4 regions of the Lactobacillus sp. WILCCON 0149 genome follow, and region 4 is predicted to be linked to each of the others. Evidence: predicted binding sites of a transcription regulator. Region 4 holds the regulator's gene; each other region holds the start of a gene.
What was found. The regulator HrcA, encoded in region 4, represses chaperone genes, less so after heat shock. The targets are predictions, from matches to a motif close to TTAGCACTCNNNNNNNNNGAGTGCTAA.

Region 1: the regulator HrcA is predicted to act here: its motif matches at 1,518-1,544, upstream of groES (co-chaperone GroES).
Region 2: the regulator HrcA is predicted to act here: its motif matches at 1,716-1,742, upstream of ACYVUV_RS08020 (ATP-dependent Clp protease ATP-binding subunit).
Region 3: the regulator HrcA is predicted to act here: its motif matches at 1,471-1,497, upstream of ACYVUV_RS09410 (Hsp20/alpha crystallin family protein).

The regions. Positions count from the first base shown of each region.
Region 1 is NZ_JBUBHO010000001.1:532,262-536,433, forward strand. Features, by position in the region: gene ACYVUV_RS02620 (ABC-F family ATP-binding cassette domain-containing protein) at 1-476, opposite strand, end outside; gene ACYVUV_RS02625 (redox-sensing transcriptional repressor Rex) at 741-1,427, shown strand; gene groES (co-chaperone GroES) at 1,583-1,867, shown strand; gene groL (chaperonin GroEL) at 1,890-3,503, shown strand; gene mutS (DNA mismatch repair protein MutS) at 3,644-4,172, shown strand, end outside.
Region 2 is NZ_JBUBHO010000001.1:1,733,796-1,737,967, forward strand. Features, by position in the region: gene ptsP (phosphoenolpyruvate--protein phosphotransferase) at 1-1,046, opposite strand, end outside; gene ACYVUV_RS08010 (phosphocarrier protein HPr) at 1,046-1,312, opposite strand; gene ACYVUV_RS08015 (hypothetical protein) at 1,420-1,620, opposite strand; gene ACYVUV_RS08020 (ATP-dependent Clp protease ATP-binding subunit) at 1,788-3,983, shown strand; gene ACYVUV_RS08025 (DUF1827 family protein) at 4,100-4,172, shown strand, end outside.
Region 3 is NZ_JBUBHO010000001.1:2,014,047-2,018,218, forward strand. Features, by position in the region: gene ACYVUV_RS09395 (hypothetical protein) at 132-683, shown strand; gene ACYVUV_RS09400 (hypothetical protein) at 680-889, shown strand; gene greA (transcription elongation factor GreA) at 932-1,396, opposite strand; gene ACYVUV_RS09410 (Hsp20/alpha crystallin family protein) at 1,630-2,055, shown strand; gene ACYVUV_RS09415 (bacteriocin) at 2,262-2,420, shown strand; gene ACYVUV_RS09420 (glycosyltransferase) at 2,518-3,618, shown strand; gene ACYVUV_RS09425 (hypothetical protein) at 3,635-3,856, shown strand; gene ACYVUV_RS09430 (hypothetical protein) at 3,930-4,097, shown strand; gene ACYVUV_RS09435 (GHKL domain-containing protein) at 4,108-4,172, shown strand, end outside.
Region 4 is NZ_JBUBHO010000001.1:834,940-839,111, reverse strand. Features, by position in the region: gene dnaK (molecular chaperone DnaK) at 1-702, opposite strand, end outside; gene grpE (nucleotide exchange factor GrpE) at 761-1,378, opposite strand; gene hrcA (heat-inducible transcriptional repressor HrcA) at 1,390-2,433, opposite strand; gene ribF (riboflavin biosynthesis protein RibF) at 2,569-3,510, opposite strand; gene truB (tRNA pseudouridine(55) synthase TruB) at 3,525-4,172, opposite strand, start outside.

The DNA of each region.
Region 1 (4,172 bases), 300 kb from region 4:
GCAATCTGCTTATTCCAGGTCGCTTCCGGGAAGTTGAAGCCGTTGAGCATGCTCTTGATTTCGGCTTGATAAGTGTAGCCGCCGGCTTGTTCAAAATTGTACTGGGCCTGGTCCAGGCGGCGGAGAAGCTCCTCGTCTTCCGGGTGGTCGGCGATGGCATACTGCAGCTTTTCCAGCTGCTGGCCCTGGTCGATCAAGGGCTGGAAGACCGTCAGCATCTCTTCCCAGATCGACTTTTCTTCGTCAAAGTCGTGCTCCTGGGCGATGTAGCCGAGTTCGATCCCCTTGTTGACGGTAAATTCGCCCTGGCTGGCCTCCTGGCGGCCGGTCATGATCTTTAAAAGGGTCGTTTTCCCGGCCCCGTTTGGTCCGACCAGACCGATCCGGGCATTGTTTTCAATTGAAAAGTTAACCTTGCTGAATATAGGAGCAGCCCCGAAGCGTTGCTCCAAATTGTGTCCTTGTGCTATTATCATATTTTTTCACCTTGAAACATTGTACCATGCAAAGGCCCGGCTGACGGCTCTGGCAATGATTTTCAGCAGATTTTTCCTTTCTTTCCCAGCTTTAAAAAGAGCCAGGCTCCTTCAATTGATTTGTGAAAAAAATCGATGAAAAGGATTTTATGGCAAATATTGTGAAAATATGACTTGCCAAAGGCTAGTAAAAACGGGTATCATAATAGATGATTGATTACAGATTCACATTCACAAATAACTAATCAGACGGAGGCATCTTTTATGAACAACAAATTTAGAATTCCCAAGGCTACTGCCAAAAGATTGCCGCTATATTACCGCTACTTGCTTCTTTTGAATGATGAAGGCAAAGACAAGGTTTCTTCAACTGAACTGGCTGAAGCCGTCCAAGTCGACAGCGCTTCAATCCGCCGGGACTTTTCCTACTTCGGCGCCCTGGGCAAGCGGGGCTACGGCTATGACGTCAAGAACCTGCTCAGCTTCTTTAAGAAGATCCTCAACCAGGACACTTTGACCAACGTTGCCCTGGTCGGAGTCGGCAACCTGGGCCACGCTCTTTTGAACTACAACTTCAAGCGCAGCAACAATATCAGAATTTCTTGCGCCTTTGACATCAACCCGGAAATCACTGGCAAGATCACCCAAGGGGTGCCGGTCTACTCAATGGATGAAATGAAGCAGCAGATCGCTGACCAGCAGATCCGGATCGCCATTTTGACCGTTCCCCAGGCTACGGCCCAGAAGACGGCTGATGAAATGATTGAAGCCGGGATCAAGGGGATCATGAACTTTACCCCGATCCGCCTGTCCGCCCCAAACGGGGTCCGGATCCAAAACGTCGACCTGGCTACCGAATTGCAGACCTTGATCTACTTCCTCGACTCTGACGAAATGATTAAAAAGCAGCTGGAAGAGCGGAAGAAGGCCATGGACAACACGAATAAATAAGGAAAACAGCACTTTTTAGCACTCTCGCCTAAAAAGTGCTATTTTTCTCTTGCCTTTTTTGGAAAAAGGGATTATTATCATAGTTGTAAGTTAGCACTTGATCAAGATGAGTGCTAAAGAATTTCTAAAGACAATTAATTTCAGGAGGGAATAACGTGTTACAACCAATTGGAGATCGCGTGATCGTTGAAGTTAAAGAAGCTGAAGAACAAACCGTTGGTGGCATCGTACTTGCTTCCAACGCTAAGGAAAAGCCAACGCAAGGCAAGGTTGTTGCCGTAGGCGGCGGCCTGTACGCTGAAGATGGCAGCAAGCTTCCTATGACCGTCCAAGAGGGCGATGAAGTTTTATACGATAAGTATTCTGGCACCAAGGTCAAGTACGAAGGCAAGGAATACTTAGTCCTTCATGAAAAAGACATTTTGGCAATCGTTAAGTAATTTAAGGAGTGCAAATTAAAAAATGGCAAAAGACATTAAGTTTTCAGAAGACGCAAGACGTTCACTTTTAAACGGGGTTGACAAGTTGGCCAACACGGTCAAGACGACTTTGGGGCCTAAGGGCAGAAACGTCGTTTTGGAACAAAGCTACGGCAACCCGACGATTACCAACGACGGCGTGACGATCGCCAAGGCAATTGAACTGGAAGACCACTACGAAAACATGGGGGCCAAGCTGGTGGCTGAAGCTGCTTCAAAGACCAACGACATCGCCGGTGACGGTACGACCACTGCCACTGTTTTGACCCAAGCTATCGTGCAAGAAGGCATGAAGAACGTGGTTGCCGGTGCCAACCCAGTTGGCATCCGCCGCGGGATCGAAAAGGCTACCCAAGCAGCCGTTGACCAATTGCACAAGAACAGCCACGAAGTTTCCAGCCGGGACCAAATCGCCCAAGTTGCTTCAATTTCAAGTGCTTCAAAGGAAATCGGCGACTTGATCGCTGAAGCCATGGAAAAGGTCGGCAACGACGGCGTCATCACTATTGAAGACTCCCGCGGGATTGAAACTGAACTGAGCGTGGTTGAAGGGATGCAATTCGACCGCGGCTACCTGTCCCAATACATGGTAACTGACAACGACAAGATGGAAGCTGACTTGGATAACCCATACATCTTGATTACTGACAAGAAGATTTCCAACATCCAAGACATCTTGCCAATGCTGCAAGAAATCGTGCAACAAGGCCGCGCTCTCTTGATCATCGCTGACGACGTGACTGGCGAAGCTTTGCCAACTCTTGTTTTGAACAAGATCCGCGGTACCTTCAACGTTGTTGCCGTTAAGGCTCCTGGCTTTGGTGACCGCCGCAAGGAACAACTGGCTGACATCGCTGCTTTGACTGGCGGTACGGTTATTTCTGAAGACCTGGGTCTGGAACTCAAGGACACCCAGCTCAGCCAATTGGGTCAAGCCCGCCGGGTAACCATCACCAAGGACTCAACTACTATCGTTGACGGCTCTGGTGACAAGGAAGCCATCCAAGAACGGGTTGACACCATCAGAAAGCAAATCGAAGACACCAGTTCAGACTTTGACAAGAAGAAGCTGCAAGAACGTCTGGCCAAGCTGGCTGGCGGCGTAGCCGTAATCCACGTCGGCGCTGCTACTGAAACTGAACTCAAGGAACGCCGCTACCGGGTAGAAGATGCCTTGAACGCTACCCGCGCAGCTGTTGACGAAGGCTACGTAGCTGGTGGTGGTACTGCCCTGGTCAACGTTGAAGAAGCCGTTAAGGCAACCAAGGGTGACACTGCTGATGAACAAACCGGGATCAACATCGTGGCCCGGGCCTTGACCGCTCCAGTTCGACAAATCGCTGAAAACGCCGGCAAAGAAGGCTCAGTCATTGTTGACCACCTGCGCAAGGCTGACCCGGAAGTCGGCTACAACGCTGCTGAAGACAAGTATGTCAACATGATCGACGAAGGGATCATCGACCCAACCAAGGTGACCCGGTCAGCTCTGCAAAACGCCGCTTCAATTGCTGGTCTTTTGCTGACCACTGAAGCAGTTGTGGCAGAAATTCCGGAAGACAAGCCTGAAGCAGCCCCTGCTCAACCAGGCATGATGTAAAATACTGAAATTTAACACACACAAGAATTACTGTAAGAAGGGTCCAGCTCAAAGCTGGGCTCTTTTTGCGTGCAAGACAGGGCAAGCAGGCCGGTGAAATGCTGTATAATTGAAAGCATACGATAAGCGAGGGAGTTTTTATGCCAAGAAAAGCCACGACTCCAATGATGGAGCAATATTACCAAATTAAAGACCAGTACCCGGATGCCTTTCTCTTCTACCGGGTGGGGGACTTTTATGAACTGTATGAAGATGATGCCGTCAAGGGTTCACAGATTTTGGAACTGACTTTGACCCACCGGTCAAACAAGTCGGAAAACCCGATTCCCATGGCCGGGGTGCCTCACATGGCGGTTGATTCTTACGTCAACACTTTAGTGGAAAAAGGCTACAAGGTGGCCATCTGCGAGCAATTGGAAGACCCGAAGAAGGCCAAGGGGATGGTCAAGCGGGGGATCATCCAGCTGGTTACCCCCGGCACTAAAATGGCCCAGGGGCCAGACGACAGCCAGGAGAGCAACTACTTGACCAGTGTCGTCGAAAAGGCAGGCGGCTACGGTCTGGCTTACAGCGACCTGTCGACCGGGGAGATTTTTGCCACCCACGTTAAGCACTACACGGAAGTGGTCAATGAACTCTTGTCTTTGCGAACCCGGGAAGTCGTTTTTG
Region 2 (4,172 bases), 900 kb from region 4:
AGGTCCCAGTATGACAGGTGCTTGTCGCCACCGATGTCCATGGTTCTGATGATAACCTGCTTGCCGTTCATGCCTTCCAGAACCTTCTTGTAAGCTTCAAACTGGTCTTCTTCAGTTGGGAAGTCGTTTGAGTTCATGTACAAGAATTCAGTTCTGAACAGGCCGACTGCTTCAGCACCGTTTTCCAGAACGCCGGCCAGGTCGTCTGGAGTACCGATGTTGGCAGCAATAGTGAAGTGCTTGCCGTCAGCAGTTACTGATGGTTCGTCCTTCAGCTTCCGCCATTCAGCCTTTTGCTTGGCGAAGTCGTCGCCCTTCTTGCGGTAGTCAGCCACTTGTTCTTCGCTTGGTTCAACGATGGCAACACCATCCAAACCGTCAGCGATCAGCATTTGGCCGTTTTCTACAGAAGTGGTGATCTTTTCAGTCCCGACAACAGCTGGGATTTCCAAAGACCGAGCCATGATGGCTGAGTGAGCAGTCCGGCCGCCCAGGTCAGTTACGAAGCCCTTAACGTACTTCTTGTTCAATTGTGCCGTGTCACTTGGAGTCAAGTCTTCAGCAACCAGAACTACTTCGTGGTCGATGCTTGCCAAGTTAGGCAATTCCTTGCCCAGCAAGTGCGCCATGATCCGCTTTGAAACGTCGCGGACGTCAGCGGCACGTTCTTGCATGTAGGCATTGTCAGTCATGCTTTGGAAGATAGTGATGAAGTTTTGGGCAACTTCGTCCAAAGCTGCTTCACTGTTGACAGCGTCGCTCTTGATCTTGGCGCTGATCTGGCCAGTGAATTCAGGGTCTGACAGGAACATCAAGTGGGCGTCAAAGACTTGCGCTTCTTCTTCACCCAAGCTTTCAGCTGCAACCTTGCGGATGTTTTCCAATTCAGCTTGTGATTCGGCAACTGCCTTGTCAAAGCGGGCTACTTCAGCTTCCGCGTCGGCAACGGACTTCTTTTCAAAAGAAAGGTCCGGTTCGACCAGGAGGTAGGCTGGAGCAACAGCAACGCCGTCACTGGCTGCGATACCCTTCAAAGTTTCAGTCATTATTCAGCCAAACCTTCTTTTGACATAGTTTCAGCAACAGCTGCGATAGCTTCCTTTTCGTCGTCGCCTTCAGCGCTGATAGTAACGTCTGCACCTTGGCCAACACCCAATGACATTACGCCCATGATTGACTTAAGGTTAACTGACTTGCCGTTGTATTCAAGGTTGATGTCTGAACCAAACTTTGAAGCAGCTTGTACCAACAAGGTAGCTGGACGAGCGTGAATACCAGTTTCAGCGATAATGTGAAATTCTTTCTTTTCCATCGTAAATTATCTCCTTTAAAAATCAAGAATTGGGTACCAAAGTACCGTTTCCCTTAAAGAATAACATGTTTTCGAGGTCATTACAACTTAATTTGTAAATGTTTTCATTAATACTTGGGCTTATTCTCGATCGAAGTATAGGTAATAACCCCGCCACGGCCAGCCCGGCCGGTAATTTTCTTGTTTTTCCCGTAATTGCGCAGGCTTTGCTGGAAGGCAAAAGCATCTTCCGGGTCCTTCTGCGGGTCGATCTGGTACTCAAGCAAGTCGCCTGAGACCAATTGCTCCAAAATATCAGTATAGTCCATATTAATGTTACAACCTCCTGTCCATTATTTTAGCGCAATTATTTGTCAAAATTAAAGGAAGAAGACTCAAAGGCAAGCTGTTTTCTTTCCAAGACTTAGCACTTGACTAACTAGAGTGCTAAGTCCTATAATTTAGGCAGAACTTTGATGAAAGGCGGTATTTTAACATGTTGTGTCAAAACTGCCACCAACGGCAGGCCTCGATACATCTTTACACGAAGATTAACGGCCAAAACAAAGAAATCGACTTATGTCAGCAATGCTACCAAGAATTAAGGAATCAACAAGGCAATCAAATGAACAATGACAACTTTTTCGGCGACTTTGACGACCTCTTCAATGCTTTGAACGGGCGGCCAAATGGCGCAAACCGTGACAACAACCAAAATCCATCCGGGCAAAACCCGGGCCGGGGCGGCAATGGCGGCGGCCAGTCCCTGCTTGACCAGTTTGGGACCGACTTGACCGCTTTGGCCAAGAAGGGCAAGATCGACCCGGTCATCGGCCGGGACCGGGAAATCGCCCGGGTGATCGAAATCCTCAACCGGCGGACCAAGAACAACCCGGTTCTGATCGGGGAAGCCGGGGTCGGCAAGACCGCGGTCGTTGAAGGCCTGGCCCAAGACATCGTAGACGGGTCCGTTCCAGCTAAATTGCAAAACAAGCGGATCATCTCCCTCAACATGGTTTCCATGGTGCAAGGGACCGGGATCCGGGGCCAGTTTGAACAAAGAATGCAGCAGCTGGTCAAAGAGCTGCAGAGCCAGCCAGACATCATCCTCTTTATCGACGAAATCCACGAAATCGTCGGCGCCGGCAATTCTGAAGGCGGCATGGATGCCGGCAACATCATCAAACCGGCTCTGGCCAGAGGCGAGCTGCAGTTAGTCGGGGCCACGACCATCAAGGAATTCCGGGAAATCGAAAAGGACTCCGCCCTGGCCCGGCGTTTCCAGCCAGTTGAAGTCAAGGAACCAAGCATCGACGAAACCATCAAGATCCTCAAGGGGATCCAAAAGCGCTACGAGGACTACCACCACGTCAAATACACTGACGATGCCATCGAAGCTGCCGTCAAGCTGTCTGCCCGCTACATCCAGGACCGCTTCCTGCCAGACAAGGCCATCGACCTTCTGGACGAAGCCGGGTCAAGAATGAACCTGACCATTCCTTACATCGATAAGGAAAAGATCCAGGAAAGAATCGACGCGGCTGAGAAGCTCAAGCAGGACGCCTTGAAGAATGAAGACTACGAAAAGGCTGCCTACTACCGCGACCAGATCGAAAAATACGAAAAGCTGAAGGACCAAAACGTCGACCCGGACAAGACCCCAACCATCACGGCCAAGGTCATGGACAAGATCGTCGAAGAAAAGACCAACATCCCGGTCGGCGATATCCAGGCCCAGGAAGAAAACCAGCTGGCCAACCTGGCCAGCGACCTCAAGGCCAAGGTTATCGGCCAGGACGAAGCCGTTGACAAGGTGGCCCGGGCCATCAGAAGAAACCGGATCGGCTTCAACAAGTCCGGCCGGCCAATCGGCTCCTTCCTCTTCGTCGGCCCGACCGGGGTCGGCAAGACCGAGCTGGCTAAGCAGCTGGCCTTGAAGATGTTCGGCAGCGAAGATGCCATGATCCGCTTCGACATGTCCGAATTCATGGAGCAGTACTCTGTTTCCAAGCTGATCGGGTCAGCTCCGGGTTATGTCGGCTATGAAGAAGCCGGGCAATTGACCGAACGGGTCCGTCACAACCCATACAGCCTGATCCTTTTGGACGAAGTTGAAAAGGCCCACCCAGATGTTTTGAACCTCTTCTTGCAGATTCTTGACGACGGCCGTTTGACTGACTCACAAGGGCGGACTGTCTCCTTCAAGGACACGATCATCATCATGACCTCAAACGCCGGCCAGGGGATCAAGACGGCCAGCGTGGGCTTCGCGGCGGAAAACAACAAGAACGAAGCTGAAGAAACCCGCAAGGTGATGAGCCAGTACTTCAAGCCAGAATTTCTGAACCGTTTTGACGACATCATCCAGTTCCACCCATTGACCAAGGGCAACCTCCTGCAGATCGTCAACCTCCTTTTGGACAAGACCAACGCCATGGTCAGCGACCAAGGCCTGCACATTACGGTTACTGACGCGGCCAAGGACAAGCTGGTTGAAGAAGGCTACGATCCGGAAATGGGTGCTCGTCCGCTTCGCCGGGTAATCCAGGAAGAAATCGAAGACAAGGTGGCCGACTACAAGCTGGACCACACTGAAGCCAAGCAATTAGTCGCCGACTTAAAGGATGGGGAAATCGCAATCTCTGAAGAAGTCCCTGCCCTGCCGGCAGCTGAAGCAAGTGAAGAAAAATAACTATCTCTGAACAGAAAAAACAAGGATTCTCCAAAAAGGATCCTTGTTTTTTTCTTGAATGCGTTATAATGAAAGTGAGGGGAATATCAGAGACAAATAGAAACGGGTGAAGTTTTATGCACTTAATTGATGTTACTAATAGCTATGCCGAATTAGTTCACAGTCAGCTAAATACTACGAGCGTGAACT
Region 3 (4,172 bases), 1.2 Mb from region 4:
CAACAATTCCAACCGTGGTAAATGCATCTACTACAACAAGCAGTGTGCAAGTTACTAGTTCAACTAACAATTCTTCATAGGGATCATCAGACAACAAATGGCAAAACATAACCACAAAATCAGGAGAAACAATGCAAATCTTGCCAGATGATCCTTCAAGAATGAGCGGCAAGGTAAGATACAACGGTGAGGAACACTCTTACAAAATTACCAATGCAGATGGGATCTACACCATCTATTTAGATGGCGATGAAGTTTGCTCTATCGATATCAACAATAGCCAGGTACCGTCTTCTCAAAGTAGCAGTATTTTCAGCCCGTTTATCAACTTCAGCTACGCAAATGGCAAAGTTGCTTTTAGACATGCTGGAAGAAAATACTACTATCTAGATACTCAGAAATATAATAGCGAATCCGTAAGAAAAATAACTGAGAGTGGAAAGTTCATACTATCTACGTTGTTAACCCTAATTCCAGGAGTAGGGCCTTATGTCGAAGGAATCAATTTCTTACGTGAATTATATGTTATTAATTTTGGAAAGAGACCAAAAGAGAAGTGGTATACAGTAAAGATTTACTGTACCAAGGGTTATGAATACTATGCTTGGAAGACTTACACTTATAAGGATTCAGCTAGAAAACATTTGCAATCTGTAAAGTGGGTGTACAAGAAAGTACTATGAAAAAGCTGAAAGAAATTCTAGAAGGTAAAATTGCTACTAGCCTTTGTGCCTTCATTGCTAGTTTTGCAACCGGCATTACCACAACTGACATTATGTTGTGGAAAAAATATGGTTTTCTTGCTAAAGACATTTGGGAAGTAGCTCTTATTGGGATCGTTTTCTTTATTGACTCTATCTACTTCTTCTACAAGCTCAACAAAAAATAACACGCAAAAACCGTCTAGCTTAGAGCTAGACGGTTTTCCATTTTAATTTTCCACACTGAGGATGGTGACTTGGTAGTCTCCCATCGGCGCTTCAACCGTCACCACATCCCCAGCCTTGCGGTGCATGAGGGCGTGGCCCAAAGGACTGTCAAAGGGCAGCTTGCCATCGCCTACAGCCTCTTCCATCCGGCCCACGATCTTGTAGCTTTCCTCTTCCCCATCGTCTTCATAGCGGATGGTGACATTTTTTCCCAGGTTGACCTTGCCGTCATTGACCACCTCAATTACTTCCGCGTATTTCAGCTGCTTGTTCAAGTAGCGGACCCGGCTGTCCAGGTGGCGGAGTTCTCTTTTAGCGGTTGAATATTCAGTGTTTTCGGACAAGTCGCCCAGGGCCCGGGCCTCCTTTAGGTTCTGCACCCGGCGGGGCCGGTCAGCCTTCAAGGCCGCGATCTCGTCTTCAATCTGCTTGTAGCCCTCGGGGGTCATTTTCTGATAATATACCATGCTAGCCAGTCGCCTTTCACTTCTATTTTTAAATCATTATAGCCCGCCCAGGTCTTTTTGCCAAAAAAATTTATTTAGCAGTCAAAAAAGTTGAGTGCTAATTGCTCCATTTTTCCAAAAAGGGACTATAATATAGTTGTCGGGAAAGAAAGCGGATCCACCGCTTCTCTTCCTGCCTCTGTTTGTAAAAAGCAGTTTGAATAGAATAATTTGTTGAAGGGAAGTTTTAGATTATGACTAATGATTTAATGAACCGTTACAACGACTTGTTCGATCACATGGGCGGCTGGCTCGACAACTCCAAGGACTTCTTGGACAGCCACGCTTTCAGAAACATTTTGCAATCAGACGTTGCTGAAGATGAGCACGAATACACCGTCAAGGTCGACGTGCCGGGGATGAGCAAGGATGACATCCACCTCTCCTACACTGACGGGATTTTGACGATTTCCGGCCACCGCAGCACTTTCAAGGATGACAGCGACAAGAAGAAGAACCTCCTGCGCCAGGAACGCAGCGAAGGGTCAGTTTCCAGAAGCTTCAGCCTGCCGAACGTTGACAAGAAAGGCATCAGCGCCAAGCTTGACGGAGGCGTTTTGACGGTTACCCTGCCAAAGAGTGCTCCAGAAGAAAACGAAGACACGATTACTATCGAATAAGCCCAGAGCGCTTAGAGAAGCCCGCGAGGGCTTCTTTTTTTGCTAAAAATTTCAGTATAAAACTTGTGAAATTGTGAAAAGATGCCATTTAAGCATCAAAATTGACCGCTTAGGCAAATTTGGTTTCTTCTCAATTAATCGCATTATAATAACAATTGTGATCAGAAGATCATCCAAATTCAATTTGTGACCGGGAGGGTTTAACTATGGAAAAGTTACTAAAAATAATGTCCGAAAACGAATTAAAACAAGTCAAGGGCGGTAAGAAAAAGCAACCAAGTTGGGTAAAGTGGTCCAACGGAATCAGTGGACTAATTGGTGAACTAGCAGAGCCAGGTTCAATTAACTGGAAGCACCACCACTAATAATAATATGATCAAATTTAAGAGACCTGAATCCAACAATTATACAGAGTTCTATCAAACCAATTCTGAATACAATCTTCATTTAACAGGTTTAATAATGACTAAAAATCAGGAGCACAACATTCTAGAGGCACTAAGATCAATAGACAATTACTGTGACTCTATTGTAGTTGTAGACACAGGATCTACTGATAATACTATTCAGGTCGTTAAAGAAAATTTCTCTAAAGCTCATCTTTATCAAGTTCCTTGGCGAGAAAACTATGCTTATATGAGAAACGAATGCTTAAAGTTCATTCCAGCAGGCTGGACTTTTATCATTGATTCTGACGAAGTGTTCGATAATTCACTCTGTACTAGTCATGAATTAAAAGATTTTCTATACTATCTAGATCAAACTAGTTCAGCACCTGTTTGTACTATAAAAATAAAATCATACAATGGCAATTCCTTTGTGAGGAAAAAGGTTCTATTCAAAAAGGATGACTTTATAAGGTATCATGGTTGCGTACATGAAGAGCTAATAACCATAAAAGGTAAATTAGATATCGTTGACTCCAATCTTTGCATAGTAAACAAGGGAAACAGCCCTCAAGAAATCGTAAGATTTAATAAGGCTGAAAGATACTCAAAACTACTATTGCATCAGATAGACCAAGAACCCAATAATCCACGTTGGGTTGCAATGATCTCTCAAGACTACATTGAGCTTGGATTTATATCTAAAAAATATTATATAAAGCATCTTAAAAAGTTTATATTTAGTAACGAAGCAGATAACTTTTCAGATAGCAACATTCAAGGCAGCAAATGGCTAAAATATCTTTTGGCAAGATACGCTCTTTTACTGATGTCAGATGGGAAACTTAACGAATCTATAGAATGCTCAAAGGCGGCTATGAAGAAATTTCCCTATGATGCGAACTTTTTAGCAATATTTATCTCTGCAAGCAATATATTAAATGAAACCAGAAACAGGTCTACCTTAAAATTCGTCAACAAGTGTCTAAGACAATATGAATCAAATCTTGACAAGGTAGAGGAAGAATCTCAGGGAACCGAAGATTCAGTAATACCTGCTTTAATAAAATTACTAATTAACATTGGCGAGTATTCTAGCGCCAAAAATCTTGTTGAAAATATTGATAATCCAGAGTATAAAGAGTTATTAGATAGTGAAATAGATTTTCTATTGTAAATAGGAGAACACGGTTATGGAATATGTAATTCTGTTAGTAGTTGGCTTGCTACTTATTGTAGGTGGTGCTTTTGCTTTTAAACAAACTAAGAAGTATCTTGAGTTAAAAACAAATAGTAGCAATTATTCTAATGATCAATGGTGGGGATTTGCTCTATGGAGTGGATATATTGGAGCAGGCATCTTGTCACTAGTTGGCGCTATTTTAATTATTGTTTCTGTAATTTCAATGCTATAAATTGATCATTAATAGTATTATTTAGGTAACTACCTAGGTAACGCTATTTTTTATTAGAGTGAGGAATCTTTTTATGAAAAAATTAGATAAAACAGAGCTTCGAAAAATTAAGGGCGGTACTACACAATCTCAGCTTTCTGCTTATATTACTACCAACTTTATTAACATACGGGGCTTTAATACTGATAAGAAAAGCCACCAATTATACAAGAGTTTAGTTAAAGCTTTTAGAAAGCAATGAGTAAATATCAATGAACAATACATTTGAATTATTTAGCATACTTGCCAATATTATACTAAGTTTGATTGTAGATTT
Region 4 (4,172 bases):
CTTCAAACGCTGCATTGCCATCTTGTCCTTGGACAGGTCAACGCCGTTTTCTTGCTTGAAGCCGTCAACCAGCCAGTCGATGATCTTGTTGTCGAAGTCGTCCCCACCCAGGTGAGTGTCACCGTTGGTTGACAGAACTTGGAAGACGCCATCGCCCAATTGCAAAACGGAAACGTCGAAAGTACCACCACCAAGGTCGTAAACCAAAACAGTTTCGTCGTCTTCATCCTTGTCCAAGCCGTAGGCCAAAGCTGAAGCAGTTGGTTCGTTGATGATCCGTTGCACGTTCAAGCCCGCGATCTTGCCGGCATCCTTAGTTGCTTGCCGTTGTGCGTCGTTGAAGTAGGCTGGAACAGTAATAACCGCGTCAGTTACAGGTTCACCAAGGTAGTCTTCTGAGAACTTCTTGATGTATTGCAAGATCATGGCTGAAATTTCCTGTGGGGTGTAAGCCTTGTCGCCAACCTTGACCTTGTAGTCACTTTCGCCCATGTGCCGCTTGATGGAAACAATAGTATTCGGGTTGGTGATGGCTTGCCGCTTGGCAACTTCACCGACTTGAATTTCGCCGTCCTTGAAGGCAACTACTGAAGGGGTAGTTCTGGCGCCTTCCGGGTTGGTAATAATCTTTGGTTCCTTGCCTTCCAAAACCGCAACTGCTGAGTTGGTGGTACCTAAGTCAATCCCAATAACTTTAGACATTGTCTTTTATCTCCTTTGTATTATTTTTGCTTGTTTATTGCTTTGTTAAAAAATTGCCTTACTGGGCAACCACAACCATGGCTGGCCGCAGGGTCCGGTCCTTGTAGACGTAGCCCTTTTGCAGGACCTGGACGACATGGTCTTTTTGATCATCATTTTCAGCCGGTACGCTTTGGACCGCCTGGTGCAATGTCGGATCAAACTTTTCACCGTCAGCCTTGATTTCTTCAATGCCGTTATCCTTCAAGGCTCTGACCAGGCCTTCCAGGGTCATTTCGATCCCCTTCTTCAGCTGGCTGGAAGCCTCGTCGTCGGCCTTGACCTGGAGGGCTCTTTCCAAGTTGTCCACGCTGGCCAGGATATCCTTGCCCAAGCGCTGGGACTCATACTTGACCAGGTTGGCTCTTTCCTTGCTGTAGCGGCGCTGGGCATTTTGAATCTCAGCCTCGCTTCTTAAGTACTTGTCTTCCAGGTCCTTGTTCTTCTGGGTCAAAGCGGCAACTTCAGCCTTGAGCTGGTCCAGTTCTGAATCAGCTGCCTTGGCTGCCTTTTCCTTGTCGCCACTTACCTTTTTGTCTTCATTTACGCCTGCCTTGTCAGCTTCAGCTGGCTTGGCTTGCTTTTCCTGGTCTTCTTGCGGCAAATCCTTCTCACTTGGAAATTCTTCTTTGCTCACGACAAACCTCCTTATTTAAATCTGCCATAGTAATCTAACAACTTGCGGGCCAGTTCCTGGCGGAAGTATTCCATCAAGCCAATCATTTCCGAGTAAGGCATATTTCTCGGCCCCAGCAGGGCGATCGTTCCCCGGCCATAGCGGCCGACGCTGTATTCAGCCGTCACCAGGCTGAAATCCTTCAGCAGGTCGTTTTGCAATTCCGTCCCTAAGCGGACATGAACTGGATAATGGCCGGGACTGTCACTCAGATCGATCAGTTCATCAGCTAAAGAGCTGGAATTGATCAGTTCATAAAGCGACTTGATGTCTTTTAAATCGCTGTTTTCTGTATTATTGAGCAGGTTCAGCTGACCGTCAACGTACAGCTGCTCACTTGCCGCGTCTTTAATGACGGCTTCCAGAAGCTCCAGAAATTCCGGAGCATTCTTACCGACGATATTAGAGCTGGACAATTGCTCAAAGGTCTGCTTGTTGATTTCGCTTAAATTCTTGCCGACCAGCTGGTCGTTGATCAAGCGGACAGCTTGTTCAATTTCATCCCCTGAGATGTGCCGCGGCAAAGTGTAAAGCTGGTTCTTGACACTGCCATCGCTGGTTACCAGAATTGCCATGACCTGCCGGGGTGCCAGGGGCACGATTCTGAAGCCCGTAATGCTGACATTCTTGACTTCCGGGCCTTCAGCGAAGGCCGTGTAGTCAGTCAAGTCCGACAGGATCTTGGCAGCTTCCTTGACGATCTCGTCCACTTGGTTGAACGGCTGGTCAAACTGGTAGCCAATTTGATTGTAAATTTCTTCCGGCAGCTGCAGCGGCTGCACCAAATTGTCCAGGTAGTAGCGGTAACCCTCAGTCGATGGCACCCGGCCGCTGGAGGAGTGGGTCTTTTCAATCAAGCCATGCTCTTCCAGGACCGCCATCTCATTGCGGATAGTTGCGCTGGACACTTTAATCGGCAATTGATTCATGACTGTCTTTGAGCCGACCGGCTCATGCGTCTTGGTGAAGTCCTGAATAATTGTCTTGAGAATAAGTTCTTGACGTTCGGTCAACATAACATCGCCCTCACTTTTAGCACTCACATCTTTCATGTGCTAACATGGTATAGATTAACAAGAAATTAGCAGTTAGTCAAGGAGAATGCTAAAAAAATCCCGCAAAAAAACGGTCTCTTTTCAAAGACCGTTTTTTTACTGTCCAATCAAGGAGCTAAAATAGTTTTCACTGGCGACCTGGTCCAGCTTCAGCTGCTTGCTTAAAGCTTCCATGTCGGCAAACTTTTCTTCCCCGCGCAGGTACTTGTACCAGGCAATGGTAATCCGCTCGCCATAGATGTCCTGGTCAAAATCAAAGATGTTGGATTCGATGTAAATCTTCTTCTCATCATTGAAAGTGACATTGTAGCCGACGCTGGTCATCGACTGGTACCAGCTGTCCCCCACCTGGGTCATGGTCGCGTAGACGCCGATTTTCGGCAACACTTTTGGCCAGGCCAATTCCAGATTCGCGGTTGGAAAGCCTAGCTTGTGGCCGTTTCTGAAGCCGTGGACGACTTTGCCGCTAGTTAGATACGGGTGACCCAACAATTCTGTAGCCAAGCGGAGATTGCCGCTTTTAATAGCCTTACGGATTTCGGTTGAGCCAATTTTTTCCCCGGCAAAAATCTGCTTTGGCACCACCTTGATGTCAAAGCGGCCCTTGGCAAAGACCGGCAGATTTTCCATGTTGGCCACGTCCTTCGGGCCATAGCTGTAGTCAAAGCCGGCAACAACCGTATCAGCTTTAAGGCCCATGATGATCTCATCAACGAAGGCCTGGGGAGCCAGGTGGCTGAATTCCGGAGTGAACTTGAGAATCACCAGGTAGTCGACCCCGATCTTGGACATTTCGTAGGCCTTTTCCTCCGGAGTATTCAAGTACTCAAAGTTCTTGACCCCGGCATAGACCTCCTTGGGATGGCGGTCAAAGGTCAGCACCATCAATGGCAGATCCTTCTCATCTGCAATTATCCGGGCTTCCTTGATCAACTTCTGGTGGCCGATATGAACTCCGTCAAAAAAGCCCAGGGCCAGGACAACCTTGCCGGCCGTCAGTTCTTTCTTGAACGGATAGCTTAGATTTATTACTTTCAAACTTAATCCCTCAATTACTCATTACTTAAAAGCATTAGGTCCGGGCAGTAGAGACCTTGTCCCTTGGCCCGGTAAATCGCTTTAACCTTTTCATTATACCGCAAAGCGACCTTGCCTGCATCAAGAGGGAGTTTGATCCAGGCCCCGTTTTTCACCTGCTGCCATAAGGCATCGTCTAATTCAAATTGCGGGTAGTCAGCAAAAAAGCTGTCGATTGGCTGAATATAATCTTCAGCATGGTCCAAATTCTCCGCCAGTTCTTCCAAAGTGACCGCGTCCTGCAGTTTGTAGCCAGAACTGGCCGTCCGCCGCAATTTGGTCATCACTGCCGGCAAGCCCAATTTATCGCCCAGGTCGTTGACCAGGCTGCGGACATAGGTCCCCTTAGAACATTCAACTTCATAAGAAAAAGTCTGCCGGCCTTTTTCTGGGTCAAACTGGCTTGGCCGCGTCAAGTCATAGCGAAAAACCTGGACAGACCGCTTGGGCCGCTCAACCGGAATCCCTTCTCTGGCATATTCGTAGAGCCGCTTGCCATTGACTCTGACCGCGGAATAAATTGGCGGCTGCTGGACGATTTCCCCAGTCAAAGACTGCATGGCCTCTTTGATGGCCTGGTCACTGACCGGCTCAGTCAGGGCTTTCTCCGCCAAAACCTTCCC